2 regions of the Halomonas koreensis genome follow, and region 2 is predicted to be linked to the other one. Evidence: riboswitches for the same ligand, from Rfam matches in the RefSeq annotation. Region 2 holds a riboswitch; the other holds the start of a gene.

Region 1 (15,275 bases), on a different contig from region 2:
GTTGATGGTCAGGCGCACGATGCCGGCGTTGTCCTGCACCTCGATCTGCTGCTCGCTCATGATGGCTCCTCGTGATGGGAAATGACGACGATTCGACTCAACCCTAGCGAACGCTAGGTTGGGCGACAATCCCGTCTTTCGTCTCGCTCACGAATAGTCGTGGAAGCCGCGCCCCGCCTTGCGCCCCAGGTAGCCGGCATCGACCATGCGCCGCAGCAGCGGGCAGGGCCGGTACTTGGGATCGCCGAAGCCGTCCTGCAGCACCTCCATGATCGACAGGCAGACGTCCAGGCCGATCAGGTCGGCCAGCCGCAGCGGGCCCATGGGATGGGCGGCGCCGAGCTGCATCGCCTGGTCGATGGCCTCGGGGGTGGCCGCGCCCTCCTGCACCAGGAAGGCCGCCTCGTTGATCATCGGCACCAGCAGGCGGTTGACGGCGAAGCCGGGGGAGTCCCCCACCCGCACGGCGGTCTTGCCCAGCGCCTCGGCCAGCGCCTCGATGCGCGCCACGGTGGCGTCACTGGTCTGCTCGGCGCGGATCACCTCGACCAGCGCGAGCACCGGCACCGGATTGAAGAAGTGCATGCCCACCACGCGCTCCGGACGTTCGCTGACGGCGGCCAGGCGGGTCAGGGACAGCGAGGAGGTGTTGGAGGCCAGGATGGCGTCGTCGCTCAGCCGGCTCAGCTCGTGGAACAGCCGCTCCTTGAGCTCGGGCTGCTCCGGGGCGGCCTCGATGATGACCTCGGCGTCGGCCAGGTCGGCCAGGCTGGTGGTGGTGTCCAGGCGTGCCAGGGCCGCGTCGCGCTCGTCCTCGCGCATCTTGTCCTTGGCCACCCGCTTGCCGAGCCCCGCGACGATGGCTTCCCGGGCGCGCCCCAGGGCCGCCTCGGCGACGTCGTACAGGCGCACCGTAAAGCCGCTGGCGGCCAGCACCTGGGCGATGCCCTGGCCCATGGTGCCGGCGCCCACCACGCCGATCGGTCGTTGACTCATGGCGATTCTCTCCTTCGCGTGCGTTGACGGCGGACCGGCCCCTCCCCGGGCGGCAGGCCCGGGGAAGCCGGAGGGATGATGCCGTCCCAGCCTACTGGGTCCGGGCCTGCTCGCGCAGCAGGAATTTCTGGATCTTGCCGGTGGAGGTCTTGGGCAGCTCGGTGAAGATCACCGTCCTGGGCGCCTTGAAATGGGCCAGTCGCGCCCGGCAATGATCGATGAGCTCGCGCTCGGTGACCGGCTCCGCCGTGGCCTTGAGCTTGACGAAGGCGCAGGGCGTCTCGCCCCATTTCTCGTCGGGCCGGGCCACCACCGCGGCCTCCTCCACCGCCGGGTGGGCGTAGATGGCGTCTTCCACCTCGATGGTGGAGATGTTCTCGCCGCCGGAGATGATGATGTCCTTGGCGCGATCCTTGATCTCGATGTAGCCGTCGGCATGCCACACCGCCAGGTCGCCGGTGTGGTACCAGCCGCCCTCGAGGGCCTGGCGGGTGGCGGCCTCGTTCTTGAGGTAGCCCTTCATCACGTTGTTGCCGCGCATCAGGATCTCGCCGACGGTGGTGCCGTCCCTGGGCACCGGCGCCAGGGTGTCGGGGTCGGCCACGCACAGCGCCTCGAGCAGGTGGCCGCGTACCCCCTGGCGGGCCTTGAGCCGCGCCCGCTCCTCCAGCGGCAGCGCGTCCCAGGCCTCGCGCCAGGCGCATACCGTCACCGGCCCGTAGACCTCGGTGAGGCCGTAGACGTGGGTGACCTCGATGCCCATCGCCTCGACCCCGGCGATCACCGAGGCGGGCGGCGCCGCCCCCGCGGTGGTGACCTTCACCGGCTGGTCGAAGGAGCGCTTGTCGGCGTCCGGCAGGTTGACCAGGCCATTGAGGATGATCGGCGCGCCGCTGAAGTGGGTCACGCCCTCGTCGGCGAGCAGTGCCATGACCCGCCTGGGATCGACCCGGCGCAGGCAGACGTTGACGCCGGCCGCCGCGGCGATGGTCCAGGGGAAGCACCAGCCGTTGCAATGGAACATCGGCAGGGTCCAGAGATAGACCGGATGGTGGGGCATGGCCCACTCGAGGATGTTGCTCACCGCGTTCAGGTGGGCGCCGCGGTGGTGGTAGACCACGCCCTTGGGCTTGCCAGTGGTGCCGGAGGTGTAGTTCAGCGCGATCGCCTGCCACTCGTCCTCGGGCAGCCGGTAGGCGTAGTCGGGATCGCCCTCGGCGAGCAGCGCCTCGTACTCCAGCTCGCCGATGTGGCGCGGTCCCTCGGCGTACTCGGGGTCGTCCACGTCGATCACCAGCGGCTTGTCGGCGAGCCCGGCCACCGCCTCCTCGATCACCTCGCTGAACTCGGGATCGACCAGGATCGCCTTGGCCTCGCCGTGCTCGAGCATGTAGGCGATGGCCGCGGCATCCAGGCGCACATTGAGGGTGTTGAGCACCCCGCCCATCAGCGGCACGCCGAAATGCGCCTCGAACATGGCGGGCACGTTGGGCAGCATCGCGGCCACCGTCTCGCCGGGACGGACGCCGCGACGCTCCAGCGCCGAGGCCAGGCGTCGGCAGCGGTCCCAGGTGGTGGCCCAGTCGCGGCGGATCTCGCCGTGCACCACCGCCGGGTAGTCGGGGTAGATGGCCGCGGTGCGCTCGATGAAGGTCAGCGGCGAGAGGGCCACGTGGTTGGCCGGCGTCGGGGGCAGGCCCTGGTCGAAGATGCTCGGGGTCATGGCGGGCTCCAGCAGGAGAAACGGCGGCCGGCGGCCGGGGACATCGACAGACGCCGCCGGCGGGGCCGGCGGCGTCCGGGCTCAGAGGGCGGCGGGGTCCAGCGTGGCGAGGCGTGACGCGCCGACCTCGATGACCGCGCGCTGGGCGCGGCCGACGGGCAGCCACCGGCGCAGGACGTGCTCGGCGGCGGCCAGCTTGGCGGTGTAGAAGGCGTCGGTGCTGCCCGCCTCGAGGGCGGCCCGGGCCTTGAGCGCGGCCCGCCCCATCTGCCAGGCGCAGAGCACGTGGCCGGCCAGGGTCAGGTAGGGCGTGGCGACGGCCTGGAGGGCGTCCGGGTCGCGGCCGTGCTCCAGCACCAGGGTGGTGGCGGCGCGCAGGTCCTCGACCCCGGCCGCCAGGCTCTCGCCCAGCGGGCGCAGCTCGGGGCCGGCGCTCAGGGCCTCGGCGGTGGCCGTCATCTCGTCGATCAGGGCGAGCATGGCCGCCCCGCCGTCGCGGCCCAGCTTGCGACCGGCCAGGTCCAGGGCCTGGATGCCGTTGGTGCCCTCGTAGATGGGCGCGATGCGGGCATCGCGCAGCAGCTGGGCGGCGCCGGTTTCCTCGATATAACCCATGCCGCCGTGGACCTGAACGCCCAGGGAGGCGATGTCCACCGCCTGATCGGTGGAGAAGGCCTTGATCACCGGGATCAGCACCTCCGCCCGTGCCCGGGCCGCCTCGCGGGCGGCGGCGTCCGCCGAGTGGCGTGCCTCGTCCATCAGCGCCGCGGCGGTCAGGGCCAGGGCCCGCAGGGCATCGGTGCGGCCCCGCATGGAGAGCAGCATGCGCTTGACGTCCGGGTGCTCGGCGATGGCGCGGTCACGGCCGTCCGCGCCGCGGCCCTGCACCCGCTCCAGGGCGTAGTCCCTGGCCTGCTGGCAGGCCCGCTCGGCCACGCCGATGCCCTCGATGCCGACCTTGTGGCGGGCCTCGTTCATCATCGTGAACATGTGGTTGAGCCCCCGGCCCTGCTCGCCGACCAGGTAGCCGATGGCGCCATCCCGCTCGCCGAAGCTCAGCGTGCAGGTGGGCGAGCCGTGGATGCCGAGCTTGTGCTCCAGCCCCGAGCAGACCACGTCGTTGCGCTCGCCCAGGGAGCCGTCGGCCTCGACCAGCAACTTGGGCACCAGGAACAGCGAGATGCCCTTGTTGCCCTCCGGGGCGTCCGGGGTGCGCGCCAGCACCAGGTGGACGATGTTCTCGGCGCAGTCGTGCTCGCCCCAGGTGATAAAGATCTTTTGCCCATACAGGCGATAGCGCCCCGGCTCCTCGGTGCAGGGCACCGCCCGGGTGCGCACCCTGGAGAGGTCGGAACCCGCCTGGGGCTCGGTGAGGTTCATGGTGCCGGTCCAGCGGCCCTCCACCAGCGGCGCCAGGTAGCGGGCCTGCTGGTCGGCGCTGCCGTGCTGGGCCAGGGCCTCGATGGCGCCGGCGGTGAGCATGGGGCACAGCCCCAGCGCCATGTTGGCGCCATGCAGCATCTCCTGGACGGCGCTGGCCACCACCTCGGGCAGCCCCTGGCCGCCGTGGGCCTCGGCGACGCCGATGCCGTTCCAGCCACCCTCGGCGTAGGCCCGGTAGGCCTCGGCGAAGCCGTCGGGCACGCTCACTCCGCCATCGTCGCGGCGCCGGCAGCCCTGGCGGTCGCCGCTGGCGTTGAGCGGCGCCCAGACCTCGCCGGCCAGGCGCGCGGCCTCCTCCAGCACGGCCTCCACCAGCTCGGGGCTGGCCTCCTCGAAGCCGGGCAGGGCCAGGGAGCGATGCTCGAGCAGCTCCTCGAGCACGAAGCGCAGGTCGCGGACGGGCGGGACAAAGGTCGTCATGGCACACACCTTGGGGAAAATGATAGCGACGATAGTAGATTCACTATACCCGGGTGACCATTAGGCCTAGGTCGCAGCCTCCGGGGCGGGCCGCTGCGCAGGTGCCTCGCCCGCCGCCTCGTCGTAGTAGGCGATATGCGCGGCGTCCGGCGGCGGCGGGCCCACCAGGGGCTCGGCCACCGCCACGTCGGGCACGACGTCGGCCAGGTCCTCGACGTGCTCGTGCTCCAGGGCGCCCTGCACCCATTCCTCGGTGATCGCCAGCTCCGCCCCGGCCGCGCTGAGCGGGGTGGCGGGCGAGAACGGCGCCACCGGCACCGGCGCCGGGCGCACGCGGCGCCGCCAGGCGAAGAAGGCCATCAGGATCACGCCGAGCGCGCCCAGCGACCAGAACAGCCCGGCGTCGCCGACCCGGGTCATCACCGGGGTGATCAGCGGCGGACTCAGCGTCGAGCCGAGGGCATTGATCAGCAGCAGCCCCTGGCTCATGCGCACCAGGGCCCCGGCCGGGGCGCGGTCGGCGGCATGGCTCAGCGCGGCCGGATACAGCGAGAAGACGCCGCCCCCGAGCAGGAACAGCAGCGCGGCCAGGCCCCAGGGCGGCAGCGGCAGCAGCAGGACCCCCGCGGCGATCAGGGCGCAGAGCCCGCCCAGGGCGATCAGCACCAGCTGGCGGTCATGGCGATCCGACCAGCGCCCCACCGGGTACTGCAGCAGCATGGCGCCGAGCACCATCACCGCCATCAGCTGACCGACCCCTTGCACCCCGAAGCCCACCCGCTGCAGGTAGAGCGGCAGCAGGGTGTAGACCGCCGCCACGGCCAGCCCCGAGCCGAAGCTGCCCGCCACGCCGGTGGGCGTGAGGGTGATCAGGCGCAGCGGCGACAGCGGCTCGGCCTTCTCCACCAGCGGTGTGATCCGGGGAATCATCGCCATGGGCAGCACCGACAGCGAGGCCAGCAGGCCGATCACCATGAAGGGCGCCGCGGGCCCCAGGGCGTTGATGGCGCCGAGCAGCAGCTGGCCGAGCGCCCCGGCGGCGTACAGCGCGATCATGTACAACGCCAGCAGGCGGCCGCGCACCCCGGCATCGCCGGCGGTGAGCAGCCAGCTCTCGATGACCAGGAAGACGCCCACCGTGGCCCAGCCGCCGATCAGGCGCAGCACGAACCAGGCCGCCGGGGCGTCGACCAGCCCCTGGAGCAGCACGGTCACCGCCACCAGGGAGGCGAAGCTGCCGTAGGCGCGGATATGGCCGATGGCCAGCAGCAGGCGGTCGTTGAGCATGGCGCCCAGCGCCAGGCCGATGAAGTAGGCGGAGGACACCCAGCCGATGACCACCGGCGATTCGCCGGCGGCGTCGAGACGCAGGGTGATCAGGGTGGCCAGGAAGCCGTTGCCGATTCCCAGGATGAACAGCCCCAGCAGGGGGGCCAGGGCCATGAGCAAAAGCTGCCGTGACATGAGGGAAGGCTCGCGAGGGGAAGGCGTCACGACCCGCCGCCGGGAGGGCAGCGGCGGGTCTCGAGCGGCGATCATACGCCCGGCCTGGCCCCTCGCCAATCCCCGCGGCAGGCCCGCGAGGGCCGGGCCGGGGCGGCATGACGGCGCCTTATGGATCCCCCGGCGAATCGCGTCGCTGCAGTAATGCCACGTCGTCGGACGGGAAGCTCACGGCCATGTCGAGCCGCGCCGCCAGCCAGCGGAAGCTCGCCTCGCTGAAGAAGCACACATGGGTGGGATCGAGGATGTAGTGCCAGCCGGCGAAGGCCTCCGCCGAGCGGACCCGCTTGGTCATCAGTCCCAGCCAGCCTCCCGGCGCCAGCAGGCCGGCCAGGCGCTCGAGCTCGGCGCCCGGGGCGAAGAGGTGCTCGACCACCTCGGTGGCGGTGATGAAGTCGTAGCGAGCCGCGAGGGCGCGCCGGTCCGGGGCGTAGAAGGGGTCGTAGATGGCCATGGGATGACCGACCTCCTCGAACATCACCGACAGCGTCGGCCCCGGGCCGGCGCCGAAGTCCAGCCCCCGGGCGCCGGGGGGCAGCCGCGCCGCCAGCGGCTCGAACAGCCGCGACAGGAAGCGACGATAGCCGGGGTCGTCCGGGGAGTTCTCGTGCCGGTCGTAGACCGCCTTCTCCTCGTCGGGCCCCAGTCGCTGCTCGGCGGGCACGAACACCAGCTCACACTGTCGACACTGGAGATAGTCCCGTCGCGCATCGCGATGATAGGCAACGGGATGGGGGGATGCGCATAGCGGACAGGTCGGCATCATCGTATTCTCTGCACAGGACTCACTTCCAAGGAGGCATGCATGCTGTCAGGTCTGGACCACCTGGTCATCACCGTGACCGATATTTCCCGCGCCGTGGACTTCTATACCCGGGTGCTGGGCCTGGACGTCCGCTACCGGGACCGGGAGCGGGTGGACCTGATGCTCGGCGACATGGCCCTGCGCCTGCATTGGACCGCCACCGACATCACCCCCCGCGCGGCCACCCCGACCCCGGGCAGCCAGGACCTGTGCCTGCGCAGCCGACTGCCGCTGGACGAGGTCCAGCGCCACCTCGAGGCGCTCTCGGTGGAGGTCGAACTGGGCCCGGTGATCCGCCAGGGCGCCACCGGCGAACTGGACTCCCTCTACCTGCGCGATCCCGACGGCAACCTGCTCGAGATCAGCCGGCCGCGACGCTGAGCCCGGCTGGCATCGTCGGCGTGGGCCGGTATCATGGGCGCCGACGCCGCTCCATCCACCTCAAGGACGATCGATGAACGACCACGACCCTCTCGACCGGGACCGCACGGTGACCGAAACCACCCCGGCGCCCGACACCACCATGCCCATGGTGGTCTATGCCCTGCACCTGGCCGGCATCATCACCGGCGGGCTGACCTCCCTGGTGGGCGTGGTGATCGCCTACGTCTACCGCGGCAAGGGCCCGCAATGGCTGGACGAGCACTATCGCTACCAGATCCGCACCTTCTGGATCGGCCTGGTCTACTTCGCCGTCTCCGGCCTGCTGACCCTGGTGCTGATCGGTTTCCTCACCTGGCTGGCGGCGGTGGTCTGGCTGGTCATCCGCTGCGTCAAGGGCTTCAAGGGGCTGCAGGAGCAGCGCGCCCCCGACGACGTGGACACCTGGCTGGTCTGAGGCATGGCGGCGAGCGACGACACCTCCGCCGACCGCCTCAAGGCCCGGCTGATCGCCGGCCTGTGGCGCGGGCTGGCCGGCTGGCGCCCGGCCGCGCTGTGGCGCCTGTCGCGGCTGCTCGGCCCGCTGGTCCAGGCGGCCAGCGGCCGGGAGCGCCGCGTCACCCGCATCAACCTGGCCCAGGCCTACCCGGAACTCGCCGAGCCCGCGCGCCGACGTCTGGCCCGGGCCAGCTTGGTCCACTCCAGCGCCACCATGCTCGAGCTGGGCCTGGCCTGGATGGGCGCCCCGGAGCGGGTCGAGGCCAGCATCCTCGAGATCTACGGCCGCGAGCTGCTCGACGAGGCCCGCGCCGAAGGGCGCGGCGTGATCGTGCTGGCCCCCCACTTCGGCAACTGGGAGGTGCTCAACTTCTGGCTGTCGGGGCACTTCCCCTTCACCGCCATGTACGAGCCCCCCAAGCTCGCTCCCCTCGACCCGGTCATCCGCCGCGGCCGCGAGCGCCGCGGCGCGAGCCTGGTGCCCACCAACCCGCGCGGCGTGGCGGCCCTGCTCAAGGCGCTCAAGCGCGGCCAGGCGGTGGGCATCCTGCCGGACCAGACGCCGAGCTGGGGCAGCGGCGTCTTCGCGCCCTTCTTCGGCCGCCCGGCCTATACCGCCACCCTGCTGCCCAAGCTGGTGGCGCGCACCGAGGCTCGGGTGGTCACCGGGGTGGCCCGCCGGCTGCCGGGGCGCGGCTTCGCGCTGCACTTCCTGGCCGCCGACGAGCGGGTCCACGATACCGACGAGGCGATCTCGGCGGCCGGGGTCAATGCCTGCGTGGAGGCGGTGATCGCCCTGGACCCGGCCCAGTATCAGTGGGAATACAAGCGCTACCGCAAGACGCCCGAGGAGCTCGAGGGCCGGCCGGACTGGAAGCGCCAGCGCCTCTACTGACCGTTGGAAAACCTTTCCATTTCTTCCCTGGCATCTGCCCGACAAGCTGGTAGACTCGGGGACACTCGCTTGACGGGGTGCCGGTGAATCCGGCTGAGACGGCGCAGGCAATCCAGCGCCGATCCCGTGGAACCTGATCCGGGTGGGCGTGGGCCACGGCCCCGCGTGAACCGGCGTAGGGAATCGAGCGGTGGGCACGACGCGCCGGCCCTTGCGTCGCCCCTCCCCCCGCTTCCGCTGCGCCCGCCCTCCGGATCCCGACCCGATCGGAGGCATGATGGGCTACCGCTTCAGTGATCTGACCGCCGCCTGCCAGGACGACTGGCGCGCCTACGTGGAGCACGACTTCGTCCGCGCCCTGGGGGCCGGCACCCTCGAGCCGGGCGCCTTCCGCCACTACCTGCAGCAGGACTACCTGTTCCTGGTGCATTTCGCCCGCGCCTATGCCCTGGCCGCCTACAAGAGCCAGGACCTCGCCGAGCTGCGCCAGGCCTTCGACGGCCTGAAGACCATCCTCGACGTCGAGCTGGACCTGCACATCGGCTTCTGCCGCGACTGGGGCATCGACGAGGCCGACCTCGCGGCCCTGCCCGAGGCTCGCGCCACCCTGGCCTATACCCGCTACGTGCTCGATGCCGGCAGCCGCGGCGACCTGCTCGACCTGCGCGTGGCCCTGTCGCCCTGCCTGGTGGGCTACGGCGAGATCGCGGGCTGGCTTGCCGAGCAGCCCTTCACGGTGCGCGGCGAGGCCAACCCCTTCGAGGCCTGGATCGCCATGTACGAAAGCGAGGACTTCCAGGCCGCCATGCGCGCCGAGCGCGCCTGGCTCGATGCCCGCCTGGCCGAGGTCACGCCGGCGCGCTTCGCGCGGCTGGCCGGCATCTTCCGCGATGCCACCCGGCTGGAGATCGACTTCTGGCAGATGGGGCTGGATCGCGCTGACTGAGCGCCGCTGGCCCCATCGACGGGCCGCGCCTGGCCCTGGCGGTGCCAGGCGCGGCCGGCACACTGGATGACCACCGCCCATACCACTCGCTTGACGGGGTGCCGTTGACGACGGCTGAGATCATGCGGCGCAAGCGCCGAGCATGGATCCCGTTGAACCTGAACTGGCTAGGACCAGCGTAGGGATCAAGCGACACGCCGCCGCGCCTTGTGCGCGACGGCCGCTGTCCTCCCCTGCGGTCCTCCCCGACAACACGCCAACCCCTGGGAGACCGACCGATGGCTAAGACCGACCACTTCCTCGCCGAGAGCGCCCGCGTCGACGAGGCCGCGATCCAGGCACTGCCCGGCTCGCGCAAGCGCTACGTCGAGGGCTCGCGGCCCGACATCCGCGTGCCCTTCCGCGAGATCAGCCTGTCGCCGACCCGCACCTCCGGGGCCGACGAGGCCAACCCGCCGCTGCTGGTCTACGATACCTCCGGCCCCTACACCGACCCCGAGGCCGAGATCGACCTGCGGAAAGGCCTGCCGGAATTGCGTCGGGCCTGGATCGAGGAACGCGACGACACCGAGTTCCTCGACGGGCCGACCTCCGAGTACGGCCGGCGCCGCGCCAACGACCCGATGCTCGCCCCGCTGCGCTTCGACCTGACCCGCACGCCGCGCCGCGCCAAGCCCGGCCGCAACGTCACCCAGCTGCACTACGCCCGCCAGGGCATCGTCACCCCGGAGATGGAATTCATCGCCATTCGCGAGAATCAGCGCCGGCAAGCCCTGGGCAGCGAGGAGGTCGAGCGCATCCTCGGCCACCAGCATCCCGGCGAGCGCTTCGGCGCCCGCCTGCCGGAGGAGATCACCCCGGAGTTCGTCCGCGACGAGGTCGCCGCCGGCCGGGCGATCATCCCGTGCAACATCAACCACCCGGAATCCGAGCCGATGATCATCGGCCGCAACTTCCTGGTGAAGATCAACGGCAACCTGGGCAACTCCGCGGTGACCTCCTCCATCGAGGACGAGGTCGACAAGATGACCTGGGGCATCCGCTGGGGCTCGGACACCGTCATGGACCTGTCCACCGGGGCCAACATCCACGAGACCCGGGAGTGGATCATCCGCAACGCCCCGGTGCCGATCGGCACCGTGCCCATCTACCAGGCCCTGGAGAAGGTGAACGGGGTGGCCGAGGACCTGAGCTGGGAGGTGTTCCGCGACACCCTGATCGAGCAGGCCGAACAGGGGGTCGACTACTTCACCATCCACGCCGGGGTGCTGCTGCGCTACGTGCCGCTGACCGCCAAGCGGACCACCGGCATCGTCTCCCGCGGCGGCTCGATCATGGCCAAGTGGTGCCTCTATCACCACCGGGAGAGCTTCCTCTACGAGCACTTCGAGGAGATCTGCGAGATCTGCAAGCAGTATGACGTGGCCTTCTCGCTGGGCGACGGCCTGCGCCCCGGCTCGGTGGCCGACGCCAACGACGCGGCCCAGTTCGCCGAACTCGAGACCCTGGGCGAGCTGACCCGCATCGCCTGGCAGCACGACGTCCAGGTGATGATCGAGGGCCCCGGCCACGTGCCCATGCACCTGATCAAGGAGAACATGGACAAGCAGCTCGCCGAGTGCGACGAGGCGCCCTTCTACACCCTGGGGCCGCTGACCACCGACATCGCGCCGGGCTACGACCACATCACCTCCGGCATCGGCGCGGCGATGATCGGCTGGTACGGCTGCGCCATGCTCTGCTACGTGACCCCCAAGGAGCACCTGGGGCTGCCCAACAAGGACGACGTCAAGACCGGCATCATCACCTACAAGATCGCCGCCCACGCCGCCGACCTGGCCAAGGGCCACCCGGCCGCCCAGCGCCGCGACAACGCCCTGTCCAAGGCGCGCTTCGAGTTCCGCTGGGAGGACCAGTTCAACCTGGGCCTCGATCCGGACACCGCCCGGGAGTTCCACGACGAGACCCTGCCCAAGGACTCCGCCAAGGTCGCCCACTTCTGCTCGATGTGCGGGCCCAAGTTCTGCTCGATGAAGATCAGCCAGGAGGTCCGCGACTACGCCACCGAGAACGGCCTCGACGGCGATCGCGAGGCGGTGGAGCGCGGCATGGCCGAGCAGGCGGAGAAGTTCCGCGAACAGGGCGCCGAACTCTACAAGGAGGTCTGACGCGGCACCACCCGCCCGGCAACGCGAACGCCCCCGCCGTGATGCACGGCGGGGGCGTCGTCGTCATGGGGCTCGGCCTCAGAAGTGGAAGGTGGCGCCCAGGCTCACGGCATCGAAGTCGTAGCTCGACTCCTCCAGGTAACGCACGTAGTCGGCGTCCAGGGAGAGATTGGGCATCAGCGCATAGCTGCCTCCCCCGCCGTAGGAGACGTCGCTCTCGGAGTCGGCCCCGTCGAACTCCACCTCGGTGGCCCCCAGCAGGCCGTAGAGGGTGAACTGCGGGGTGATCGGCAGCATGCCCTTGGCGAAGCCGCCCGCCAGGTAATCCAGGTCCAGGCCGCTATCGGAGCCGCCGGTGCCCAGGTGGCCCTCGAGGGCGAAGTAGTCGTTGAAGGCGACGCCGGCGCGCAGCCGCAGCCCGGTGCTGTCGAAGTCGCCGCCGCCCCCCTCGGGGTCCAGCTCCCAGAACAGGGCGTCGCCGCCGATGTAGGGGCTCGGCTGGTAGGTCATGGGCCCCTGGGCGTGGGCGAGGCCGGCGGCCATGGCACAGGCCGCCGCGGCGCAAATCACTTGGGTCTTCATGGTCGTCCTCCGGTTAGGAAACAATGTTTCCCTGCGCCCTTCCATTCTGGTACAGCGACGCCCCGGGCGCCATCCCCCGGCGGCATGCCCGGCGTGCTGCGCCAGGTCACGGCGACGACACCCCCGGCGTGATAGATTCGGGGCGAGCAGTTCCCCCGGCACCACGGCAGAAGGAAGCGCGATGCACGACCCCATCCTGGTGATCAACTGCGGCTCCTCGTCGATCAAGTTCGCCCTGGTGACCGCCGACGCCCCCGCGGCGCCCCGCCTGGCGGGCCAGGCCGAGCGCCTGGGCGGCGTGGATGCGCGCCTCACCGGCACCGACGCCCGGGGCGCGGCCATCGCCGAGGCCCTGCCCGGCGCCGATCACGAGGCGGCCCTGACGGCCATCCTCTCGCGCCTCGAGGACCTGCGCCCGACGGCGGTGGGCCATCGCGTCGTCCACGGCGGCGAGCGCTTCACCGCGGCCACTCGCCTCGACGCCGAGGTGCTGCGCGCCCTGGAGGCGCTCGGCGAGCTGGCCCCGTTGCACAATCCCGCCAACCTGGCGGGCATCCGCGCCACCCGCCGGCTGTTCCCCGAGCTGCCCCAGGTGGCGGTCTTCGATACCGCCTTCCACCAGACCCTGCCGCCGAAGGCCTACCGCTATGCCCTCCCCGAGGCCCTGTACCGCCGCCACGGCATTCGCCGCTACGGCTTCCACGGCAGCAGCCACGCCTACGTCAGCCGCCGGCTCGCCGCCCTCGGCGACCGTCCCCACGGGGGCTGGCTGATCGCCCACCTGGGCAACGGCTGCTCGGCCTGCGCCGTCTGGCAGGGCGAGAGCGTCGACACCAGCATGGGCCTGACCCCGCTGGAGGGGCTGGTGATGGGCACCCGCAGCGGCGATGTCGACCCCGGCCTGCACGCCCACCTGGCGCGGCGCCTGGGCTGGTCGCTGGAGCGCATCGACCGCCTGCTGAATCACGAGAGCGGGCTGCTCGGCCTGTCCGGGCTGTCCCACGACATGCGCCGCCTGGAGCAGGCCGCCGCCGAGCACCACCCGGGCGCCCGCCTGGCCATCGAGGTATTCTGCTACCGGCTGGCCAAGGCCCTGGCGGCCCTGAGCTGCGCCCTGCCCCGGCTCGACGGCATCGCCTTCACCGGCGGCATCGGCGAGCACGCCCCGGCGGTGCGCGCCCGGGTCGTCGAGCAGCTGCACCACTTCGGCGTGCGGCCCGACGCCGCCGCCAACGCCGCCCTGGACGGCGATCGGGAGGGCCGCTTCGATGCCGGCCAAGGCCCCCGGCTGTGGGTCGTGCCCACCGACGAGGAGGCGCAGATCGCCGCCGAGACACGCCGCCTGCTGGAGGGCGAGACGCCATGACCGTGCCCGAGCCCCGCACCCTGCTGCTGGTGCCCACCGACACCGGGGTCGGCCTGACCTCGGCCAGCCTGGGCCTGCTGCGCGCCCTGGACACCCTGGGCCTGCACACGGCCTTCCTCAAGCCGTTCCGCCAGGATGCCCCGGGCGGCGCCGAGGATGCCGCCGCGTCCGGGCTGGACCGCAGCTCGGCGCTGGTCGCCGGCCTGTTCGGCCTGACGCCCCCCGCGCCCCTGGATCGCGCCACCCTGGAACGCCGACTGCGCGAGGACCGGCTCGACGACCTCATGGAGCACGCCGTGGCCCGCCACGCCGAGCTGGCCGCCGGCGGCGAGCCGCCGGCGCTGATCCTGGTGGAAGGGCTCGCCCCGGGGAGCGAACCGGGCTATGCCGCCCGGCTCAATGCCCAGCTGGCCCATGCCCTGGACGCCGGCATCCTGCTGGTGGCCGACGGCGACCCCGCCGAGCCCCGCACCCTGGCCGAGCGCCTCGATCTGCATGCCCAGGCCGTCGAGGGCGACGGCGGCTCGCGCCTGCTGGGCTGTCTGCTGATGCGCCTGCCCGCCGACGAGGCCGACCCCGCCGACCCGGTGGCCAGCGAGGTGCCCCCCGAGCGGGCCCGGGCACGGCTCGACGAATGGCGCGACCGCCTGGCCCGCCTGGCACCGGGACTGCCGCCGCTGGTCGGCGCCGTGCCCTTCCAGCCCGCCCTGAGCGCCCCCCGCACCCTGGACGTGGCCCGGGAGCTGGACGCGCGCCTGCTGCACGCGGGCGACGCCGCCGAGCGCCGGGTCCTCGGCACCCACCTGTGCGCACGCAGCGCGGCCCGGGCCCTGCACGTCTTCGCTCCGGGGCGGCTGATCGTCGCGCCCGGCGACCGGGACGACATCCTGCTGGCCACCGCCCTGGCCGCCATGAACGGCACGCCGCTGGCGGGCCTGCTGCTGACCCATGGCGCCCCGCCGGAAGACGCCATGATCGACTTCTGCCGACCGGCCCTGGAGACCGGGCTACCGGTGCTGGCGGTGGACGACGACAGCTATGCCACGGCGCGACGCCTGGATCGCCTGAATCGCGACATCCCGGTGGACGATCCCCAGCGAGCCGAGCGCGTGGCCCGCTTCGTGGCCGCGCACCTGGACCTGGACTGGCTGCGCGACACCCTCAGCCAGGGGGTGGCCCACCGGCTCTCGCCGGCGGCCTTCCGCCACCGGCTGGTGCAGCTGGCCCGCCGGGACCGGCGTCGGGTGGTGCTGCCGGAGGGCGACGAGCCGCGCACCCTGGCGGCGGCCATCGTCTGCCAGCGTCGCGGCATCGCCGACTGCGTGCTGCTGGGCCGGCGCGAGGCGCTGGAAGACGTCGCCCGTCGTCAGGGGCTGAGCCTGCCGGAGACGCTGACCGTCATCGACCCCGAGGCGGTGCGCCGGCGCTACGTGGCGCCGATGGTCGCCCGCCGCGAGGGCCGCCTCGACGCCCTGACCGCCGAGGCCCAGCTGCACGACCCGCTGGTGCTGGGCACCATGATGCTCGCCGAGGGCGAGGTGGACGGCCT
Region 2 (15,275 bases):
TCCATCATGGTGCGCCTCACCAGCCCTGTCACCGCCGCCGGGGTCTGACCCCATGTCGGCACGAGAGGCGGCTTCTGCAGGAAGGTGTCGCCAGCGCCGAGAAAAGTTAGAGGGTCTGCCAGAGGCTGATCCCGAATCCTGAATCAAGATGTCCGCCGCCCGCCGTCGGGCGGCGAGGAGGCCCTTATGTCCCATGTTTCCGCCGATGCCCCCTTCGTGCCGCTGGGCATCGCCGTGCTGACCGTGTCCGACACCCGCGGCCCCGACGAGGACGGCAGCGGCGACCTACTCGCCGGGCGCCTCGCCGAGGCCGGCCACGCGCTGGCCGAGCGCCGCATCGTCCCCGACGACGTCTACCGCATCCGCGCCGTGATCTCGGCCTGGGTGGTGCGCGACGACATCCAGGCGATCCTGGTCAACGGCGGCACCGGCTTCACCGCCCGGGACACCACCCCGGAGGCGCTGGCGCCGCTGTTCGACAAGGCGATCGACGGCTATGGCGAGCTGTTCCGCCGGCTGTCGCTGGACAGCATCGGCACCTCCACCGTCCAGTCCCGGGCGGTGGGCGGGCTGATCGACCGCACCCTGGTGTTCGCCATGCCCGGCTCGCCCAAGGCCTGCGCTACCGCCTGGGACGGCATCCTGGCTCCCCAGCTGGACGCCCGCACCCGGCCCTGCAACTTCGTCGCCATGGTGCGCCCCGAGGCGCCGCGCTGCGCCTCCCGGCAGGGCCAGGACACGGAGGTGCCGGCATGAACTGCGGCTGTGACGCACCCCTCAAGGCCGGGCTGCTGGACCTCTTCGATGCCCGCGCCCGGATGATCGCCACCGGCGCGGCGGTGGCCGGCGTCGAGCGCGTGGCGCTGGCGGCGGCCGCCGGGCGCGTGCTCGCCGAGGACGTCCCGGCGGCCCGCGACCTGCCCGGCGTCGACAACAGCGCCATGGACGGCTATGCCCTGTGTCTCGCCGACCTCGAGGCCGGCGACGGCGTGCTGCCGGTGCGCCAGCGGATCCCGGCCGGCGCCGGGGTGCAGCGGCTGGTCGAGGGCGGCTGCGCGCGGATCTTCACCGGCGCGCCGGTGCCCGCCGGCGCCGAGGCGGTGATCCCCCAGGAGCGGGTCACGCTCGACGCGGCCGGCCGGGTGCGCTTCCCCGAGGCGATCGTCCCCGGCGCCAACATCCGGCGCCGCGGCGAGGAGCTGCGCGAGGGCGACGCCCTGCTGGCCGCCGGCATCCGGCTGACGCCCGCCGCCATCGCCCAGCTGGCCAGCCAGGGGCTGGCCGAGGTGAGCGTGCGCCGCCGGCCGCGGGTGGCGCTGATCGGCACCGGCGACGAGCTGATCGCCCCCGGCGAGCCCTGGACGCCCGGCGCCGTCTACGACAGCAACGGGGCCATGCTCAAGACGCTGCTCGACCAGCAGGGCGTCGAACGGCTCGACCTGGGCGTGGTCGCCGACGACCCCGAGGCCCTGGCCGCGGCCTTCGCCCGGGCTCGGGACGAGGCCGACCTGGTGCTGTGCACCGGGGGCGTCTCGGTGGGCGAGGAGGATCACGTGCGGCCGGTGCTGGAGCGCCTCGGCGGCCTGGTCTTCCATGGCGTGGCGATGAAGCCCGGCAAGCCGGTGGCGCTGGGCTACCTGGGGGCGTCCCCGGCGACCGGCACGCCGCTGGTCGGCCTGCCCGGCAACCCGGTGGCCTCGCTGGTGGGCTGGCAGTTCCTGGCGCTGCCGCTGTTGCAGGGCCTTCAGGGCCGCACCCCGCCGCCGCTGCAGCGCTTCCCGATCGTCGCCGGCTTCTCGCGTCCGGCGCCCCGCGGACGCCGCGAGCTGCTGCGAGTGACCCTCGACTGGCAGGGCGCGACCCCCGTGGCCCGCCTGGCCGGCGGCCAGGGCTCGCACATGCTCAGCGCCGCTCGCCAGGCGCACGGCTACCTGATCGTCGACCCCGATACGCCCGTGGAGGAAGGCCATGCCTACGGCTACTGCCCCGTCGCCCAGTTCCTCGACTGAACCCCTGCTGCGCCCCCGCCGCCTCGTCGAGCTGGTGCGCGGCGTGCCCTGGCTGCAGGGCCTCGGCGATCCCGCCGTGGCCCAGCTGCTGGATGCCGCCCGGGTGCAGCGGCTGGGAAGCCGGGAGTGGCTGTTCCACCAGGAGGCCCCGGCGCAGTGGCTGTACATCGTGATCAGCGGCGTGGTGCGGCTGGTGCGCGCCGTGGGCGACGGCCAGCAGGCGACCATCCGCTGCGTGGAGCGCGGCGGCCCCCTCGGCGAGCTGAGCATGGTGTCCGGGGAGGGGCGCTACCTCTACTCCGCGGAGACCCTGCGCCGGACCCAGCTGCTGGCGCTGCCCGCGGCGCGCTGTCGCGAGCTGCTGGACGCCGAGCCCGCCTGCCGGGCCGAGTTCATGAGCCGCATGGCGCTGGAGCTCACCGAGCGCCTGGAGGACCTGGCGCGCTCCACCCAGGCCGACGCCATGGCGCGGCTGGTCAGCTACCTGCTGCGCCAGCTGCCGCCGGGCCGGGCCGGCGAGCCGCGGGTGGTGCGCCTGACCATCCCCAAGCGCTGGCTCGCCGCCCAGCTGGCGATGACCCCGGAGACCCTGTCGCGGCTGCTGGCCCGGCTGCGCGAGGCCGGCGTCATCGAGGTCGAGCGACACCGCCTGGTGGTGCGCGACGAGCGCGAGCTGCGCGCCTACCTGTTCGCCGACGACTGAGATTTCCGCAACCGAGGAGGCGACATGGCCCGATCGACCCCGACCCGTCCGCTGGTCTATTCCTGCTCCGGATGCTCCGACGTGGCTCAGCTGGCCAACGAGGTGGCCCTGCGGCTCGACCACGGCGGGGTGGCCGAGATGTCCTGCATCGCCGGCGTGGGCGGCGGCGTGCCCGGGCTGGTGCGCCTGGCCCGCTCCGGCCGGCCGCTGGTGGCCATCGACGGCTGCCAGATGCACTGCGCCAGCCACTGCCTGGACAATGCCGGCGTGGCGCCCACCGAACACGTCCGCCTCTACGAGCGGGGGCTCAAGAAGCGCAAGGGCAAGCTCTACGACGAGGCGACCATCGCCACGGTGACCGAGGAGGTCGGCGAGTTGATCGCCCGGCTGCCGGTGGACGACTGAGCCCGGGGCGGCGGGACCCGCGAAGAGATGAAAAAGCGGGTCGCCTTTTCGGTAGGCCGCCCGCGGCGACTCTGCTTTCATGAGAGGGGTCAACGACCCTCAAGGGTCTCCGCCATCGCAGGACCCACTGCCAAGGACCCCGCATGAACAGTACCGCCACGGCCGTCGTTTCCCCCGACGCGATCCGCGACCGCTTCTCCCGCGCCATGTCGGCCATGTACCAGGCCGAGGTGCCCCAGTACGAGACCCTGCTCGAGCTGGTCGAGCAGGTGAACCGCGAGACCCTCGACCGCGACCCCGCCCTGGCCGAGCGGCTGGCCGACCATGATGAGCTGAACCGGCTCAACGTCGAGCGCCACGGCGCCATCCGCGTCGGCAGCGCCGGGGAGCTGGCGATGCTGCGCCGGCTGTTCGCGGTGATGGGCATGCACCCCGTCGGCTACTACGACCTCTCCGAGGCCGGCGTGCCGGTGCACTCCACCGCCTTCCGCCCCGTCGACGACGCGGCCCTGGCCCGCAATCCCTTCCGCCTGTTCACCTCGCTGCTGCGCCTGGAGCTGATCGAGAGCGCGCCGCTGCGCGAGCGCGCCGCGGCCATCCTCGAGGCGCGCGACATCTTCACGCCCGGCGTGCGCGAGCTGATCGCCCTGGCCGAGGCCCAGGGCGGGCTCACCGACGACCAGGCCGACCGCTTCGTCGCCGAGGCGCTGGAGACCTTCCGCTGGCATCGCGACGCCACCGTGGACCTGGCCACCTACGAGGCGCTGCAAGCCGAGCACCGGCTGATCGCCGACGTGGTCTGCTTCCGCGGCCCGCACATCAACCACCTGACCCCGCGCACCCTGGACATCGACGAGGTCCAGCGGCGCATGCCGGCGGCCGGCATGAACCCCAAGGCCGTCATCGAGGGCCCGCCCCGTCGCGACTGCCCGATCCTGCTGCGCCAGACCAGCTTCAAGGCGCTGGAGGAGGCGGTGCGCTTCGCCGGCGAGGATCCGGGCACCCACACCGCCCGCTTCGGCGAGATCGAGCAGCGCGGCGTGGCCCTGACCGCCGCGGGGCGGGCGCTCTACGACCGCCTGCTGACGGCCTCCCGGGAGCAGACCGCCGGCCTCGACAACGCGGCCCACCAGCGAGTGCTGGCCGAGGTGTTCGCCGACTTCCCCGACGACGAGGCCGAACTGCGTCGCCAGGGCCTGGCGTTCTTCGAGTACCGCCTCACCGACGCCGGGCGCGCGGCCGGCGCCGTGGACGAGCGTGACCTGGAGGCCCTGATCGAGGCGGGCCTGGTAAGCGCCCGGCCGATCACCTACGAGGACTTCCTGCCGGTCAGCGCGGCGGGGATCTTCCAGTCCAACCTGGGCGACGGCGGCGGGGAGGCCTATGCCGGCAACGCCAACCGCGAGGCCTTCGAGGCGGCGCTGGGGGCCCCGGTCGCCGACGAGCTGGCCCTCTACGCCGAGCGCGAGCGCGCCTCCCGGGAGGCCGTGCTCGCCGCCCTGGCCGGCTGAGCGCGGCCGCGCCAGAGCGTCACGCCGCGGCCGCCCCTTGGCCGGCCGCGGCGTCTCTCGGCTATGATGGCGGCTCGCCCATGGACCGGGACCCGCCATGCCCCTGCTCGATGCCCTCTCGCCCCTCGACGGCGGCCTCGACCTGCTGCTGATCCTGCTGTCGGTGCTGACCTCGGCTTTCACCGCGGCCTTCGGCGTCGGCGGCGGGGTGCTGATGATCATGGCCCTGGCCCAGGTGATGCCGGCCACGGCGCTGATCCCGGTGCACGGCATGGTGCAGCTGGGCTCCAACGTCGGCCGCGTGGCCATGACCTGGCGCCACGTCGACCGGGTCACCCTGCTGGCCTTCCTGCCGGGCGTGGCGCTGGGCGCCCTGGCCGCCGCCTGGCTGCTGCTCCGCCTGCCCGCCGGGGTGCTGGAGCTGTGCATCGCCGGCTTCGTGCTCTTCACCCTCTGGGGGCCGGGCCTGCCGAAGCGCGCCCTGGGTAGGCTCGGCACCCTGCTGCTCGGCGCCGTCACCACCTTGCTGTCCAGCCTGGTGGGCGCCAGCGGCCCCATGGTCGCGGCCTTCATCAAGCAGCGCCAGTCCGGGCGGCTGGCCAAGGTGGCCACCTTCTCCGCCTGCATGGTCGCCCAGCACCTCACCAAGGCCTTCGTGTTCGGCGTGGCCGGCTTCGTGTTCCACGACTGGCTAGGCCTGATCCTGGCCATGGTGGCCGCCGGCTTCCTCGGCACCTGGCTGGGCCTGCGCCTGCTGCGGCGCCTCTCCGACCGCCACTTCGACGGCCTGTTCCGCGCGGTGCTGACCCTGCTGGCCCTGCGCCTGGTCTGGCTGGGCCTGCAGCGCCTGGCCGGCTGAGCCCGGGCGTTGAATTCTCGCCATCGCGGCGATACGGCTTGGCATATGCTGGAAGGCATCCCCGAACGATGACGGCCCGGCCGTCCCCAGGTGGCTCCATGTCGCGTCGTACCCTGCCGCTCCAGTGGCTGACCGCCCTGTCCATCGTCGGCCTGATGCTGGTGCTGGCGGGCGTGCTGCTGTGGCACGGCGCCCGCGGCGCCGACCAGCTGCTGGTCGGCGCGGTACGCGATACCGGCCGCCAGTTGGCGCTCACCACCGAGGAGCGCGCTCGGCGGCTCGTCGACCCGGCCCGGGTGGTGGTGCATCTGCTGGCCCGGGACGACCTGGCCACCGACCGTCGCCTGGCCGATCGCCTGGCCGACCTGCCGCTGCTGGCCGCGGCCCTGGAGGCCCACCCGGTGGCCAGCGCCGTCTACATCGGCTACGACGACGGCGACTTCCTGTCGCTGCGCCCGCTGTCGGCCCGGCTGTCCGGCGTCTGGCCGCCGGAGATGCCGGCGCTGGAGCGGGCGGCCTACTTGGTGCAGATGGTGACGCGGGACGGCGACGGGCCGGCGCGGGAGGAGTGGCGGCTCTACGACCGTCGGTTGGTGCTGCTGGCGCGCCGCGCCATGCCCGATTTCGACTTCGATCCGCGCACCCGGCCCTGGTATCGCCGAGCCCTGGACGGCGACGGCGAGCGCCTGACCGACCCCTATGTGTTCTTCACCAGCCGCCAGGTCGGCGTGACCCTCTCGCGGCGCAGCGCCGACGGCCGGGCGGTGGTGGGCCTGGACGCCTCGCTGGTCGATCTGGGCCAGGAGATGGCCTCCCTCAAGCTGACGCCGGGCACCCGGCTGGCGGTGATCTCCCCGGCGGGGCGGCTGCTGGCGCACCCCGAGGTCGAGCGGCTGACCGTCGAGGGGCCCGGCGGCATGCGCCTGGCGACCCTCGAGGAGCTCGGCGATCCGGTGCTGAGCCGGCTCGGGGCCGGCGGCGAGGCCGACGAGACGCTGCGCTTCCGGGAGGCCGGCGAGGCCTGGTTCGGCATGCGCCTGCCGTTCCGCGCCCTGGGCGCCGAGCGCGCCCGGCTGCTGGTGGCGGTGCCCGAGGTCGAGCTGCTTGCCGAGACCCGCCGCCTGCTGTGGCAGCGGACCCTGGTGGCCGGCGGCCTGGTGCTGGCGCTGCTGCCGCTGGGGGTCTGGGCCGGGCATCGCATCGGCCGGCCGCTGCGCTCCCTGGCCGAACAGGTCCGTGCCCTGGCGGCCTTCGACTTCGCCGCCTATCGCGGGGTGCGCTCGCCGGTACGCGAGGTGGAGCGCCTGGGCAGCGCCCTGGAGGGCATGGCCGGCAGCGTCGCCGACTTCCAGCGCCTGACCCGCACGCTCAGCGCCGAGCCGCGCCTGGAGGCGATGCTCGACGGCGTCCTCGAGGACCTGCTGCGCATCACCGGCAGCCGGCACGGCGCCATCTACCTGGAGAACGAGGCCGATGCCACCCGCTTCACCTGCCTCGCCGAGCAGCGCCGCGACGGCGAGGGCCGGCCCCTGCCCGAGCGGCTGGCACTCAGCACTCCCGAGGAAGATGGCCTGGCCGACCTGAGCCGCGACCTGGAGGCTCGGGGCTACCTGGTGCAGCCGCTGCGCCACCGCGGCGGACGCCGCCTGGGGCTGCTGCTGCTGGCCCGGCGCGACGAGGCGGCGGACGGCGAGGACCGGCCCTGGCGCCGCTTCGTCGAGGAGATCTCCGGGGCGGCCGCGGTGGCCATCGAGACGCGGCGCCTGCTGGAGGGCGAGAAGCGCCTGCTGGATGCCATCGTCGAGCTGATCGCCGGGGCCACCGATGCCAAGTCGCCGCATACCGGCGGGCACTGCTCCCGGGTGCCGCAGCTGGCCGAGATGCTGCTCGAGGGGGCCCATGAGGCCGCCGCCGGGCCCTTCGCCGCGGAGGTCGTGGACGACGACCGGCGCACGGCCTTCCACCTGGCGGCCTGGCTCCACGACTGCGGCAAGCTGACGACCCCCGACGAGGTCATGGAGAAGGCCACCAAGCTGGAGACCCACTACGACCGCATCCACGAGATCCGCACCCGCTTCGAGGTGCTGTGGCGCGATGCCGACATCGCCTACTGGCGGGGCCGCGCCGAGGGCGGCGACGAGGCGGTCCTCGCCGAGGCCCGGGCGCGGCGGCGCGACGAACTGCAGGAGGCCTTCCGGCTGATCGCCGAGCTCAACCGGGGCGGGGCGGCCCTGGACGACGACCGGGCGCGGCGCCTCGAGGCGATCGCCGAGTGGCGCTGGTGGCGGCACTTCGACGACCGCCTGGGCGTCTCGGACGACGAGGCCGAGCGCCTGGCCCGGGAGCCGGCGCCGCCGTTGCCCGCCGAGGAGCCGCTGCTCGCCGACCGCCCCCGTCATCGCATCGCATGGACGGCCCGGCCGCCGCCGGTGGCCGCGGACGATCCCGCCAACCGCTGGGGCTTCGACATGCGGCCCCCCGAGGTGGCGGGGCACCGCGGCGAGCTCTACAACCTGCGGGTGGCCCGCGGCACCCTGAACGCGGTGGAGCGCTTCCGCATCCAGGAGCACATCGTCCAGACCATCATCATGCTCGAGTCGCTGCCCTGGCCGGCCCACCTGCGCCGGGTGCCGGCGATCGCCGGCAACCATCACGAGCGCATGGACGGCCGGGGCTACCCCCGGGGCCTGGTGCTGGCCGAGGCCAGCCTGGAGGAGCGCATCATGGCGGTGGCGGACGTCTTCGAGGCGCTGACCGCCGCCGACCGCCCCTACAAGCCCGGCATGCCGGTCTCCCGGGCGCTGTCGATCCTGGCCGGCATGGCCCGGGAGGGACACCTGGATCCCGAGGTCTTCGCGCTGCTCCTCGATAGCGGGGTCTGGCGCCGCTACGCGGAGCGCTTCCTGGCGCCGGACCAGCGGGATGCGGTGGATGTCGCGGCCCTCAAGGCCGCGGCGGGGCTCGCCGACGACGATAGAAGATGAAAATGCCCGTGACGGCCGCTATTCGCCCTGTACAGGGCATCGTCGTGGGTCATAATGCTCTCATGTAGCGTGTCATTCATCAGGGGAACTCCGATGCAGCCCAACCCGGTTCCAGGCGGGCGAGCCCTCGCCGTCGTCCTTCTCGCCATGACCGCCCTGCTGCTGGCCAGCGTGGCGCAGGCCGGCAATCCCCGCTATGCGGGCATCGTCATCGATGCCGACAGCCACGAGATCCTCTATGCCGAGAACGCGGAGGCGCCGCGCTACCCGGCCTCGCTGACCAAGATGATGACCCTCTACCTGCTGTTCGAGGCGCTGGAGGGGCGCAGCCTGAGCCTGGACCAGCCGCTGCCGGTGTCCCGGGCGGCCGCCGCCATGCCGGCCACCAAGCTCTACCTCCAGCCCGGGGATCGCATCCCGGTGGAGACGGCGATCGAGTCGCTGATCGTGCGCTCGGCCAACGACGTGGCCGTGGTGGTGGCCGAGGCGCTGGGCGGCAGCGAGCGCCACTTCGCGCGGATGATGACCGCCCGGGCCCGGGAGATGGGCATGCGCGACACCACCTTCCGCAACGCCTCCGGCCTGCCCGACGACGCCCAGGTCACCACCGCCCGCGACATGGCCGTGCTGGCCCGCCGGCTGATGCTGGACTTCCCCCAGTACTACCCCTACTTCTCGCTGCAGCGCTTCACCTGGCGGGGCAAGACCTATCGCGGGCACAACCGGCTGCTGGCCGACTATCCCGGCGCCGACGGCCTCAAGACCGGCTTCATCCGCGCCTCCGGCTTCAACGTCGCGACCTCGGCGGTTCGCGACGGCCGCCGCATGCTGTCGGTGGTGATGGGCGGCTTCACCGCCGCCTCCCGGGACGAGCACATGGCCGACCTGCTGGATCGCGGCTTCGTGCGGGCCTCGCTGTCCGACGGCGCCGGCTGGCTGGCGCGCACCGCCATCACCGACGAGCGCCTGATGCCGCGCCGCGCCGCGCCCATGCCGCCGCCCACCGGCGGGATGCTGGCCGCCCGGAAGGCCGACGCGCCGGCGCCCGAGGCCGCGGCTCGGCCCGCCCCCGAGGGCGGCGGCGTGGCGCCCTCGCGCGACGAGGTGGTGGTGGCCGCCGCCGAGGCGGATCCGCTGCGCTCGCTGATCGCCGAGCAGGCGTCGGTCGCCGGCGGCGGCTGGGGCGTGCAGGTCGGGGCCTTCCGCGACCCCGGCGACGCCCGGCGACTGGCCGACCGCGCCGCCGCGCGCCTGGCGGCGGAGCTGGCCGAGGCGCGGGTCGCCGTGCCCCTGGCCGAGGGCGCCGGCGTCTACCGCGCCCGCCTGGTGGACCTGCGCGAGGGTCAGGCGCGCAGCGCCTGCCGTCGCCTCGAGGCTCAGGGCATGGACTGCATGGTGGTCAGCAGCCGCTGAGGGTTGCCGCCCTTCCTCATTCCGATTAGCGTGGAGGATTCCCGCCCCGTCGGCTCGCCGACGGGGCGGTTTCCGTCCATGCGCATCACCACCGGGAGGCGGCCGCCATGTCAGCGTCGTTCAAGGGAATCCTCTTCATGTGCGGCGGTGTGCTGTGCCTCGCCCTGGGGGACGCGATCACCAAGTGGCTGGGCGAGACCCACTCGCCGCTGCAGATCATCTTCTTCCGCACCCTGGTCTCGCTGCCGCTGATCGCCCTGATCGCCCGCTACAACGGCGGCCTGCGCACCCTGCGGACCCGGCGGCCGGGCATCCACCTGCTGCGCGGGCTGATCTTCGCCGCGACCATGATCTGCTTCATGTGGGGGCTGACCCTGCTGCCCCTGGCCGAGACCACCGCCATCGCCTTCGCCGCCCCGCTGTTCGTCACCCTGCTGTCGGTGCCGCTGCTCGGCGAGCGGGTCGACCTGCCCACCACGCTGGCCACCGCCCTGGGCTTCGTCGGGGTGCTGGTGGTGGTGCGGCCCGGCGGCGAGAGCTTCCAGCCCGGGGCCCTGGTGGTGGTGGCCGCCGCGATCTTCTACGCCCTGACCATGATCACCGCCCGCCGCTACGGCGACCGGGAGCACCTCTGGGCCATGGTCTTCTACACCACCCTGGTGCCGCTGGTGATCTCCACCCTGACCCTGCCCTGGGTGTGGCAGACGCCGGCGCCGCTGCACTGGCCCGCCTTCCTGGTGGCCGGGGTGCTCGGGGTGGGCGCCATGACCGGCCTGACCCTGGCGTTCCGCTACGCGCCGGCGGCGCTGGCCGCGCCCTTCGACTACACGGCGCTGCTGTGGGCGGTGCTGCTGGGCTGGTGGTTCTGGGACGAGGTGCCCGACCTCTGGGTCTTCGCCGGCGGCACCCTGATCATCGCCAGCGGCCTGGCCATCGCCTATCACGAGCGCCGCACGGCGCTGAATCGCCGCCCCAGCGCCTGACCCCGCGTCAGCGACGCGGGAAGGCGCGGGCCGCGGCCTCCGGGTCCGGGGTGCCGCAGATCGCCGAGATCACCGCCAGGCCGTCGGCCCCGGCCTGGCGCACCGGCTCGACATGCTCGGCCTTGAGCCCGCCGATGGCCACCGTGGGCAGTGGGCTGGCGGCGGCCAGTTCGGCCAGCCCCTCGAAGCCCAGCGGCTCGGCGTGATCGCGTTTGGAGGGGGTGGCGAACACCGGGCCCAGGCCCAGGTAGTCGAGGCGGCCCGCCTCCAGGCGGGCCAGCTGGGCTCGAGTCTGCACCGACAGGCCGAGGATGGCCTCGGGACCCAGGGCCGCCCGGGCCTCGGCCACCTCGCCGTCGTCCTGGCCGATGTGCAGGCCGTCGGCGCCGCTGGCCAGGGCCACCTCGAGGCGGTCGTTGATGATCAGCGGCACCCCGCTGCCGGCCAGGGCGGCCTTGAGCCGGCGGGCCAGCGGAATCAGCTCGGCGTCGGGGGCGTGCTTGTCGCGCAGCTGGACGACGCTGACCCCGCCGCGCACCGCGGCGAGCACGGTCGCCTCCAGGCCATGGGCCGCGCACAGCTCGGGATCGGTCACCAGGTAGAGGGAGAGATCAAGGCGCATCGGTCAGCTCCAGGCGGGCGTGCTCGGTGAGGGTGGTCGCGTCGAGGGCATGCAGGGCGTCGAGGAAGGCCACGGCGAAGCTGCCCGGGCCGCGGGCGGCCTCGCCGGCCTGCTCGCCGGCCACCGCATAGCTCGCCAGGGCCGCCACGGTGGCCGCGAAGGGATCCTCGGCACCGGCCAGGAAGGCGCCCACCACCCCGCTCAGCGAGCAGCCCAGGGCGGTGACCCGGGGCATCAGGGGGTGGCCGCCGGCCACGCGGGCCAGGCGCGTGCCGTCGGTGACCAGGTCGCGCTCGCCGGTGACCGCCACCACCGCGCCGCTCCGGCGGGCCAGGCTCGCCGCGGCGGCCTCGGCGCCCTCGGGCGCCGCGGTGCTGTCCACCCCGCGCCCGCCGCCGGTGCGTTCGGCCAGGGCCAGGATCTCCGAGGCGTTGCCGCGGATCACGCTCGGGGCCAGGGCCAGCAGGCGGTCGCCGGCCTCGCGACGGAAGCGGGTCGCGCCCACCGCCACCGGGTCGAGCACCCAGGGGGTGCCCGCCGCCGTCGCGGCGCGGGCGGCATCGTCCATGGCGTCGAGCCAGTGGGGCGAGAGGGTGCCGATGTTCAGCGTCAGGGCGCCGGCCAGGGCCGCGAACTCGGCGGCCTCCTCGCGGGCATGGACCATGGCCGGCGAGGCGCCCAGGGCGAGCAGCACATTGGCCATGGGGTTCATGGCGACGTGATTGGTGATGTTGTGGACCAGCGGGGTGGTCGCGCGCACGCGGGTCAGGTGCGCGGCGGGATCGAGGGAATGCATCGGGCCTCCTGGCGAGGGGAGGCGCGGGCGTGGGGCCGGCACGACTCCCTCCGCCGGCATTATCCGGGTCAGGTGGTGAGGGTGCCTCTCAGCCGGCGGCTCCCGCCGACGCCCCTGTCGTCTGGCGTCACTATCCCCCGGCGGGCCCGCCCTTGTAAAGCGCCGGCCCGCCGGGTCAGGCGGCCAGCTGGAGCGCGACCAGCGTCAGCAGGCCGGCCTGGGTGAAGTGGCGCAGGCCGGCCGCCGGGCAACGGGCCTCGTCCTCGGGGCTGGCCGCCGGGGCCTCCGGGCGCAGCAGCGCCAGGGCGGCGGCGGCGAGGCTGGCCAGGCCCAGCGGCAGGCCGGCCACCCCCCAGCAGGCGATCGTCCAGCCCGCGGCGAGCACCAGCAGGCCGGCGGCCGTCAGCCAGGCCGTGCGGCGCAGGCGGTCGTCGAGCGGCATCGGGTTCGGGGTCGTCATCATGGTGCATCCTGTTGTTGTGTCGCGGTCGATGAAACCACGCTAGCGGCGTTGGCTTAACGCCGGCTTAAATAACGATGACAGGACGATGTCAGGCGCGGGGCAGCCGGACCTTGACCCGCAGCCCGCCCCCGGGCGCGGTGTCCAGCCACAGCCGGCCGCGATGGCGCTGGACCAGGCGATCGACGATCGATAGGCCGAGCCCGGCGCCGGCCCCGGGGCCGGCACGGTGGAAGCGTTCCAGCACCTGGCGGCGCTGGTGCTCGGGAATGCCGGGGCCCCGGTCGTCCACCCGCAGGGTCAGGGCCGCCGGCTCGGCCGCCAGGGCGAGGTCGATGCGGCTGCCGGCCGGCGAATGGTGCATGGCATTGCCGACCAGGTTCTGCAGCAGCGTCTGGATCGCCCCGGGTTCGGCGCGCAGTCGCCAGTCGGCGTGCTCGTCGGCGTCGAGGCGGATGTCCTGGCCGCGCTCGGCGGCCAGCGGCAGCAGCTCGGCCAGCGCCTCGCGGGTCTCGTGGAGCAGGTCGCCGTCCTGCGGCACGGCCGCCGACTCCTGGTCGGGCTCCAGCCGTGCCAGGGTCAGCAGCTGGCTGACCAGTCGGGTCGCGCGGGCCACGCCGTCGCGCAGCTGGGTCAGCGCCTCGCGCCGGTCATCCGGGTCCCGGGTGGCGAGGGCGTTCTGGGCATGAAGGTCGAGCACCGCCAGGGGCGTGCGCAGCTCGTGGGCGGCATCGGCGATGAAGCGTTTCTCGCGCTGACGCAGGTCGCGAAGCCTCGCCAGCAGGCGGTTGAGGGCGCCGACGATGGTCGACAGCTCGCGCGGCAACGGCTCGGCCGCGATCGGCTGGAGGTTGTGGGGATCGCGATTCTGGATCTGGCGGGCCAGGCGCGACAGCGGGCGCAGCCCCCAGCCGATCGCCCACCACAGCAGCGCCGCCAGCGCCGGCAGGCCGAGCAGGTCGGGGAGCAGGGTACGCAGGGCGATGGCGGTGACCAGCTCGCCGCGTACGTCCTCGCGCTCGCCGACCAGCACCCGGAGGCCGTCGTTCGGCGGGCTCAGGGCGAAGACCCGCCATTCGCGATCGGCCAGGGTCACGTCGCCGTAGCCGTCCTGGCGGGCGGTGAAGGGGCGGCGGGGAGCGCTGGACGAGCGCAGCAGCAGCCGCTCGCCCCGCCAGACCTGGAAGGCCACCTTGCCCTCGTAGCGATGCCCGGCGATGCGCTGATCGGCCTGCTCGGCGCGCTGCAGGGCGCTGTCCAGGGTGGCCAGCAACGCATCGCGACGCGCCTCCGGCAGCGGCGCGCGCATCAGCCCCTCCAGCAGGCGGGCGTTCTGGGCCAGGCGGGCATCGAACAGCTCCTCCACCTCATGGGCGGCGTCGCGGTAGCTGGTGATGCCGATCGCCAGCATGCTCGCCACGAAGACGCCCAGCACGATGCACAGGGTACGGCGGCGGATCGAGGTCATGGAGCCTCGTCCGCCTTGTCCATGACGTAGCCGATGCCGCGCAGCGTGCGGATCAGCTCGGGGAAGAGCTTGCGGCGCAGGTGGTGCACGTGCACCTCGATGGCGTTGCTCTCGACATCGTCCTCCCAGCCATAGACCAGCCGGGTCAGGGTGTCCCGGGTGAAGACCCGGCCGGGGTGGCTCAGGAACTCCTGCAGCAGGGTGAATTCGCGGCGCGACAGCGCCACCGGCTCGCCCCGGCAGGTGACTCGACGGGTTCCCGGGTCCAGGCAGACGCCGCGATGGCGGAGCTCGCTGCTGGCGTGACCCTGGCTGCGGCGCAGCAGGGCCCGGAGCCTGGCCTTGAGCTCGTCGACCTCGAAGGGCTTGATCAGGTAGTCGTCGGCGCCGGCGTCCAGCCCCTGGATGCGATCCTCGACCCCGTCGCGGGCGGTCAGCACCAGCACCGGGACCCGGTTGCCGGCCCGGCGCAGCCGTTCCAGTACCCGGAGGCCGTCGAGCCGGGGCAGGCCCAGGTCGAGGATCACCGCATCGAAGGGCTCTTGATCCTGGAGGGCGGCCAGGGCGCTGGCGCCATCGGCCAGGATGTCCACGGTATAGTGCTCGGGCTTGAGCGCCAGGCGAATGCCCGACGCCAGGCTGGGGTCGTCCTCCACCAGCAGTATGCGCATGGCCGGTCCTTGTCAGTCATCCAGCGTATCGAGCAGCGCGCGGACCTCCGCACGGCGTCCGGCGTCGGCGCGCTCGCGGCCGGGGCGCGGCGACGCCTCGAGGGCGTGGCGCAAGGCCTGGCGGGCCTCCCGGTCGCGGCCCTGCTCGTGCAGATAGTCGCCCCAGAAGTAGAGGCTGTCGAGCCCGTCGGGCGAGACGGCCAGCCCGCGCTGCAGGTAGCGCTCGGCTCGCTCATCGTCGCCGAAGGACACCGGCCAGCCGGGCACCCGGTAGTAGAGCGCGCCGAGGCTGGTGTAGGCGGCGCCGTCGAGCGCCAGCGGATCCAGCGACAGCGCGGTCTCCAGCGACTCGCGGGCCTGCTTGACCAGGCTCAGCGCGGCGAGCCCGCCG

Evidence for each region. A riboswitch is a leader RNA that binds a small molecule or an ion and turns the genes downstream of it on or off. The one in region 2 is predicted to bind thiamine pyrophosphate.
Region 1: another riboswitch for thiamine pyrophosphate. It lies ahead of tenA (thiaminase II); the one in region 2 lies ahead of thiM (hydroxyethylthiazole kinase).

Annotation. Positions count from the first base shown of each region.
Region 1 covers NZ_JARWAK010000010.1:17,567-32,841, reverse strand. Annotated here, with positions in the region: gene QC818_RS12010 (enoyl-CoA hydratase-related protein) at 1-60, opposite strand, end outside; gene QC818_RS12005 (3-hydroxyacyl-CoA dehydrogenase family protein) at 148-996, opposite strand; gene QC818_RS12000 (acyl-CoA synthetase) at 1,088-2,719, opposite strand; gene QC818_RS11995 (acyl-CoA dehydrogenase) at 2,801-4,582, opposite strand; gene QC818_RS11990 (MFS transporter) at 4,649-6,046, opposite strand; gene QC818_RS11985 (class I SAM-dependent methyltransferase) at 6,195-6,851, opposite strand; gene QC818_RS11980 (VOC family protein) at 6,891-7,271, shown strand; gene QC818_RS11975 (DUF4870 family protein) at 7,345-7,728, shown strand; gene QC818_RS11970 (lysophospholipid acyltransferase family protein) at 7,732-8,664, shown strand; TPP riboswitch at 8,728-8,864, shown strand; gene tenA (thiaminase II) at 8,942-9,610, shown strand; TPP riboswitch at 9,695-9,812, shown strand; gene thiC (phosphomethylpyrimidine synthase ThiC) at 9,889-11,778, shown strand; gene QC818_RS11955 (outer membrane beta-barrel protein) at 11,857-12,360, opposite strand; gene QC818_RS11950 (acetate/propionate family kinase) at 12,542-13,726, shown strand; gene pta (phosphate acetyltransferase) at 13,723-15,275, shown strand, end outside.
Region 2 covers NZ_JARWAK010000006.1:36,184-51,458, reverse strand. Annotated here, with positions in the region: gene moaB (molybdenum cofactor biosynthesis protein B) at 187-756, shown strand; gene QC818_RS08485 (molybdopterin molybdotransferase MoeA) at 753-2,009, shown strand; gene QC818_RS08480 (Crp/Fnr family transcriptional regulator) at 1,969-2,712, shown strand; gene QC818_RS08475 (putative zinc-binding protein) at 2,737-3,117, shown strand; gene hglS (2-oxoadipate dioxygenase/decarboxylase HglS) at 3,261-4,628, shown strand; gene QC818_RS08465 (TSUP family transporter) at 4,726-5,487, shown strand; gene QC818_RS08460 (HD domain-containing phosphohydrolase) at 5,586-8,471, shown strand; gene QC818_RS08455 (D-alanyl-D-alanine carboxypeptidase family protein) at 8,619-9,884, shown strand; gene QC818_RS08450 (DMT family transporter) at 9,992-10,867, shown strand; gene thiE (thiamine phosphate synthase) at 10,875-11,489, opposite strand; gene thiM (hydroxyethylthiazole kinase) at 11,479-12,285, opposite strand; TPP riboswitch at 12,314-12,411, opposite strand; gene QC818_RS08435 (hypothetical protein) at 12,461-12,748, opposite strand; gene QC818_RS08430 (ATP-binding protein) at 12,837-14,213, opposite strand; gene QC818_RS08425 (response regulator transcription factor) at 14,210-14,884, opposite strand; gene QC818_RS08420 (tetratricopeptide repeat protein) at 14,897-15,275, opposite strand, start outside.